Regions from separate parts of the Suipraeoptans intestinalis genome, predicted to be linked through region 3. Evidence: predicted binding sites of a transcription regulator. Region 3 holds the regulator's gene; each other region holds the start of a gene.
The links. Region 3 encodes Rex, which represses fermentation and respiration genes when NADH is low (regulators of the CRP and FNR family bind a similar motif). Its sites were predicted from a motif close to ATTGTTAANTANTTAACAAT; they were not measured.
Positions count from the first base shown of each region.

Region 1: the regulator Rex is predicted to act here: its motif matches at 1,049-1,068, upstream of SOW26_RS03815 (proline racemase family protein).
Region 2: the regulator Rex is predicted to act here: its motif matches at 702-721, upstream of SOW26_RS07390 (phosphoenolpyruvate carboxykinase (ATP)).

Region 1 is NZ_JAXFXH010000011.1:71,898-74,168, forward strand. Features, by position in the region: gene prdC (proline reductase-associated electron transfer protein PrdC) at 1-486, opposite strand, end outside; tRNA gene SOW26_RS03810 (tRNA-Sec) at 787-884, opposite strand; gene SOW26_RS03815 (proline racemase family protein) at 1,188-2,222, shown strand.
Region 2 is NZ_JAXFXH010000020.1:17,704-19,974, forward strand. Features, by position in the region: gene thrC (threonine synthase) at 1-147, shown strand, start outside; gene SOW26_RS07385 (hypothetical protein) at 183-518, shown strand; gene SOW26_RS07390 (phosphoenolpyruvate carboxykinase (ATP)) at 788-2,271, shown strand, end outside.
Region 3 is NZ_JAXFXH010000019.1:41,599-43,869, forward strand. Features, by position in the region: gene SOW26_RS06040 (ABC-F family ATP-binding cassette domain-containing protein) at 1-517, opposite strand, end outside; gene SOW26_RS06045 (redox-sensing transcriptional repressor Rex) at 677-1,321, shown strand; gene SOW26_RS06050 (NAD(P)H-hydrate dehydratase) at 1,367-2,271, shown strand, end outside.

The DNA of each region.
Region 1 (2,271 bases), on a different contig from region 3:
CGCTTTTTCATTTTTCTTCTTGATCGCAATGATTCCCTTTGATGCATTGCAGATTTCCATACAGTACTTCAAACCGCGGATGGTAATGTCTGTCTGTTCCTCCAGCTGCACCATATTGTGGCGGAGTCCCGGCTCACATTCTGCCGCATTTACCAGTACATATCCGCCGTTCAGGTCCGTTCCGATCTTCACTCCTGTAGGAAATCCGGCTCCTCCCATTCCAACGACGCCCGCCGCCTTTACCATATCCAGCTTGCTGCCTTCTTCTATGGGAACAAACTCATCTTTTTGTTCCGCATCCGGTTTGATCACAATCCGATCTTCCAGCACTTCTTCTACCACTCCGTAAACACTGGAGAAGATGTTGGCTCCCAGTCCGGTAGGGGTAGCGATCAACGTTCCCTTTTTCACCTCGTCCCCAGCCTTAACGATGGGGGCACAAGGAGCTCCTACGTGCTGACGTAGTAAAATCTGTACATTTCCCATGATCTTTCTCTCCTTTTCTTTATAGTTGTCTTGCAGTCCGGCCCGCAGAAACGGATCCGGTCTGTAAACATAAGTAAAAAACGCATCATCTCTGTACGTTTACTTATCTTTTTCAAATGTGACAAATACAGCACTTTCCTTCTGACTCTCCCTGCTGTCCTCCCTGCAGGTCCCCTTCAAAGTCGTGCGTGCTGTAATCGTTGCTGTCTATGAGTGCGTCACTTATAATTTTTATCTATAATTGTCCGTTAATATTCTGTAGCAATTTCGCTATTTAATTAACGTGATTCGGGCATTTTTTGGCGAGGGCATGTGGGAATCGAACCCACCCAGGACGCTCCTAACGCCCTACACTAGTTTTGAAGACTAGGAGGCACACCAGTCACCCATCTACCCCCGTACATTGGTTTTATGCACAACAACTGTATCACACTTCCCCGGTCTTTTCAACCATTTTAACAGAATTTTATATATTTTTATATTCCCAAAAAACATTGACTTTTTCTGGCTTTTCGGTCATAATGCTATTAGAAAGATGAACAATTGACTAGAATGCGTTCTGATTGTTAATTTTATGTCGTTTTTTTGTTTCTTAAAAAAGACATGGTTGAAAAAATAACGGTCTTTCTCCATGTTTTTATACGATTCATAGATATTTTCTATGAACGAGAGGTAACCCTACATTATAAGGAGGTAGAATTATGGACTTGAAAGCAAATGTAAACTTTGAGCGTTTTGAAGCTGCATTACAGGTAGTGGACGCTCACACCGTTGGGGAATTCTGTCGTGTCGTGATCGGAGGGTTCCCGGAGCCAGAGGGAAACACCATGATCGAAAAGAAAAAATGGATGGAAGAAAACTACGATCATGTACGTACCGCTCTGATGTTTGAGCCAAGAGGACACCATGACATGTTCGGCGCTTTCCTTTGCAAGCCGGTCAGCCCGGAGGCAGACTTCGGCGTTATGTTCCTTGATACAGGCGGATATCTGAACATGTGCGGACACTGCACCATCGGCGCTGTGACCGTTGCCCTGGAAGCAGGTCTTCTGGAGTGCAAGGAGGGAGTGAACCAGGTAGTTCTGGAGGCCCCTGCCGGAATCATCCGTACAGAGGCAGTAGTAAAGGACGGCAAGGTAGAAAGCGTTACTTTGACAAACGTTCCTTCCTTCGTTTATAAAGAGAACTGCTCCGTTGTGGTAGACGGAAAAGAGATTCCATTTACCATTTCTTTCGGCGGAAGCTTCTTTGCACTGGTAGATACTACAAAGATCGGCTTCGATTCCATCGATCCCAAGACCGTTCCCGCACTGACAGACCTTGGTATGAAGATGATGGAGATCATCAACAAAGAGATTCCGGTACAGCATCCGCTTCTGGACATCACGACGGTAGACCTGGTAGAGTTCTACGGACCGACTCCAAATCCGGACAAGGCAACCATGAGAAACGTTGTTGTATTCGGTGAGCACATGGCTGACCGTTCTCCCTGCGGAACCGGAACCAGCGCAAAACTGGCTACCCTGCACAAATGGGGCGAGATCGGCGTAGGCGAAGAATTCATCTACGAAAGCTTTATCGGCAGCCTGTTCAAGGGCGTGATCAAAGAAACCACGAAAGTTGGCGACTTTGACGCTGTCGTTCCAATGATCACAGGATCCTGCTACCTGACAGGTGTGGCAACCTACCTGATCGATCCTACGGATCCATTGAAATATGGTTTCCAGGTAGGCTAGTCTTTGATCTATCAAAGTCAGATATTTTCTACAGAGCGGGCTTTCGCGA
Region 2 (2,271 bases), on a different contig from region 3:
CTGTCTCTGCTGCACCAGCTGGAGAAGGTTTCAAGGACGGCCATGCCGAAGGCGGTCAAGGAGATTCTGGAGGCAACGGTGCTGCATACGATGGAATGTGACCGGGATGAAATGAAAGAAACGGTAAGAAAGATCCTGGAAGCGTAGGGATCGGCTAAAATGAGAGGATGGAAAGCAGAAAGATGAAAGAATTGTACGGAATATTGGCGGTAGCCTGCAGCGCTTACTGGATGGTCAGCTTTTACAATATGAAATTTAAGGGAAGGATCAGCCACAGTATCCTGCTGCCCAAAGGCACAAATCCTGACAATTGCAGAAACAAAGAGCAGTACATCAAGGAAATGCTGCTGCCCATGGGAGGGATGGGAGTGCTTTTACTGGTGTATGGGGCAGTGGAACTGTTTCACGCATTTACAGGGCAGGGAGGCAGGCTTTTAGGAGTCATGCTGGTCCTTTGCATGGTGGGCCTTGGAGCGTTTACCATCTGCCTGGGAAAAACGAACCGAAAATATTTTTAGACGGATCCGGGGAGATGACGAAGCAAAGAAGTTTTACGGCGGGAAATGACAGGGTCGGACGAGCGTATAGAAAAGAATAAACATAAAAATGCAGGATTGGAATGAAAATCCTGCATTTTTTATGTTTTAGAGGAAAAACGAAACGCAGAAACTGAATAATAGAAGAGAAAAACCTTCAAAAATATTGTTAAATTTTTGATAAATCGTTGACTTTTCCGGAGAAAAGTGGCATAATGAAAAAAATTTTGAACTTTGAAGGAGGAAGGTCTATGGCTACAAAAGCGTATTATCCAATCAGCGAGATCGGTGCGGGGAAGACTGGGTTTTCCAAAACCCGTTCTATCATCGAGGCTGCGTTTTATGGAAACAATGTGGTGAAAGTGGAGACACTGAAGGAGGCATATGAGCTGGCGAAAAATTCGCCGGGTACGATCGTTACGGATATGCCGGTATATAGAGGAGAAGAGTTCGGTCTGGATCGGGACGCCAAGGTATTGTTGTTTAACGACGGCGCTATTACCGGCCGTTATGCTGCGGCAAGAAGGATCGCAGGAGAACCGGGAGTGGACTGCGAGGCGTTGGACAAAGTGGCAATGGATGCGATCTATACCTCCCGCTGGAAGACGATGTACCATGCAACGGTATACGCAGGCCTGGATCCCGAATTTATGGTAAGAGTTCATCTTCTGATCCCGGAGGGAGAAGAAAACATCATGTATTCCTGGATGCTGAACTTCCAGTATATGTCCGATGAGTACGTGAAGATGTACAAAGAATCCAAGCTGATCGGAGATGGAAAAGAGCCGGATATTTATATTTTCTCAGACCCGCAGTGGACGCCGGAGGAGAATCCGGGAGTGAGCTTTGACTGTTTGAGCGACCCCAAGACCCTGTGCTACTTTAACACGGATCAAAACTGTGCATGTATCCTGGGAATGCGTTACTTTGGAGAGCACAAGAAGGGAACCCTTACCATGGTATGGGCCATCGCCAACAGAAACGGATATGCTTCCTGTCACGGCGGACAGAAAGAGTATCTGCTGGCAGACGGATCCAAGTTTGTAGCTTCTGTTTACGGACTGTCCGGATCCGGAAAATCCACTCTGACCCATGCAAAGCACGGTGGAAAATATGAGATCAAGGTGCTGCATGACGATGCATTTATCATCAATACAGATACCTGTGCTTCCATCGCCATTGAGCCGACCTACTTTGACAAAACCTCCGACTATCCTACGGGATGCCCGGATAATCAATACCTTCTGACTGCGCAGAACTGTTCGGCAACGCTGGACGAGGACGGAAAGGTGCAGCTGGTTACAGAAGATATCCGTAACGGAAACGGACGTGCCATCAAGTCCAAGCTGTGGTCTCCGAACCGTGTGGACAAGATCGAAGCTCCGGTCAATGCGATCTTCTGGATCATGAAGGATCCTACGATCCCGCCGGTAGTGAAATTAAAAGGAGCAGCGCTGGCGTCTGTCATGGGAGCAACACTGGCAACCAAGCGTTCTTCCGCAGAGCGTCTGGCGCCGGGAGTAGATCCCAATAAGCTGGTGGTGGTGCCTTATGCGAATCCTTTCCGGACATATCCGCTGGTCAATGACTATGAGAAATTTAAAAAACTGGTAGAGGAAAAGCAGGTAGACTGCTACATTATCAATACAGGAGACTTCATGGGCAAAAAGGTAAAACCGGCAGACACGCTGGGAATCCTGGAGGCGATCGTGGAAAAGAAGGCAGAGTTCAAACA
Region 3 (2,271 bases):
CAAGGGCTACGCGGGTCTTCTGCCCACCCGACAGGGAGGCTACCGGTTTTTCAAATTCTTCTTCTGAAAAGCCCAGTCCCTTCAGGACCCCGGTGATCTCGCTTTCACAGGCGTAGCCGTTCTGGCGTTCAAAGGACTCTACCAGACGGTGGTAATGCTCCAGACGATCCTGCAAAGCGCTGCCGGAAAGGTGCTTTAATTCCTGCTCCACCGTCCGGATCGTTTCTTCCAGTTGAAAAATATGAGCTTTGGCCAGGCGCACTTCCTGATAGATGGTAGCCCGGCTTTCCATGGCCTGATGCTGGGACAGATAGCCCAGAGTTTTTCCCTTCGCAAGGATAACGCTTCCGGAATCGGCAGCGATCTCTCCGGTCAGGATTTTTAAAAGAGTAGACTTTCCGGCTCCGTTGGGTCCTACAAGGGCGGCCTTTTCATGGTCTTCTATGTGGAAAGAACCTTCGGAGAGAATACGTTGTTCCCCGAAGGATTTGGTAATCTGATGACATGCCAAAAGCATGGATATCCCTCGTTTCTGCTGTGAGATTTCACGGTAAAACAGCTATTTTATTATAACGGATACCGGAGAAAATACAACCCAAAAAGTTTGACTTTGACAATGGAATTCTATATAATAATGACAAAATGATAGCGACAAAACCTATGGGAGGACAAAATAGTGGAAGAAAGAGAAATTTCACAGGCTGTGATCCGCAGGCTGCCAAGATATTACCGTTATTTGGGAGAACTTTTGGAAAATGGAATGGAAAGGATCTCCTCAAATGACCTGAGCAAGCGCATGAAAGTGACGGCATCCCAGATCCGTCAGGACCTGAACAATTTCGGCGGATTCGGACAGCAGGGATACGGCTACAATGTCAAATATCTTTACACGGAAATCGGAAAGATCCTGGGTCTGGAGCAGGATCATAACATCATCATCATCGGAGCAGGAAATCTGGGACAGGCGCTGGCCAATTACGCCGCTTTTGAGAGCAGAGGGTTTATCCTGAAAGGGATCTTCGATGTAAATCCCAGACTGGAGGGAGTGACGATCCGAGGAGTTCCCATCCGCATGATGGATGAGATCAATTCTTTCGTGAAGAATAACGAGGTGGAGATCGCCGTTTTGACGATTCCAAAAGATAAGGCGCTTGAAGTTGCAGACCGTCTGGTGGAAAACGGAGTCAGGGCGATCTGGAATTTTGCCCACACAGATCTGAATCTTCCGGATCATATCATTGTGGAAAACGTGCATCTGTCAGAAAGTCTGATGCAGTTGTCTTATAATATCAGCAGATACAAGGAAGAACATCGCAAATAACGATACATACAGACGTGTAACAAAAAGAGTGTGGGGAGGACAGTCTTGCTGTTACACGTCCTTTTTTATGAAGGAGGGGAAGAGCCGGTGAGAATGCTGCTGACAAAAGAGCAGATGAAACAGGCGGACGCATACACCATCTCACAAAAAGGGATCCCGGCGGAGACTTTGATGGAGCGGGCGGCCTTTGCTTTTGTGGAGGCGCTGCTGAAAAGAAAGACGGATTTGTCCAAGGTCTGTGTTTTATGCGGAACAGGCAACAATGGAGGAGACGGCCTTGCTATTGCCAGGATCCTGAAGGAGCGGAATGTGGACGTGACGGTGGTGGTCACAGGCGATCAAAAAAAGGGCAGTCCGCTTTTTTTCTGGGAGATGCAGCGCCTGTTGGAGAGGGGATGCCGGATGGAGAAAGAATACCGGGAGGAGGACGGCGATCTGCTGGTGGACGCTATGTTTGGCGTGGGTCTTTCCAGGGAACTGTCGCCCCGGGATCAGGAGCTGATCCGGCGTCTAAACGCCCTGAAAAAAGAAGTCTGGGCGGTGGATGTGCCTTCCGGCGTTTGCGTCTCCACCGGAAAGATCTACGGAGAAGCATTAAAAGCGCAGGTAACCGTCACCTTTCAGGTGGAAAAGCCAGGTCTCTTTCTCTTTCCCGGGAAGCAGTATGCGGGGGAAATCCTCTGCAGGGATATCGGGATCTCTTTGGACGGGGTTCAGGAAAAGGACGCCTGCTTTCTTCTGGAACAGGAGGAATACCGACAGCTTCTGCCGCTTCGGAAAGAAGATTCCCACAAGGGGACTTATGGAAAAATCCTTCTGATAGCAGGAAGCAGAGGGATGGCAGGAGCCGCCTACTTGAGCGGACAGGCCGCTTATCTGAGCGGGGCGGGGATGGTGCGGATCTATACTCCGGCGGAAAACAGGGTCATTTTGCAGACCCTTCTGCCCCA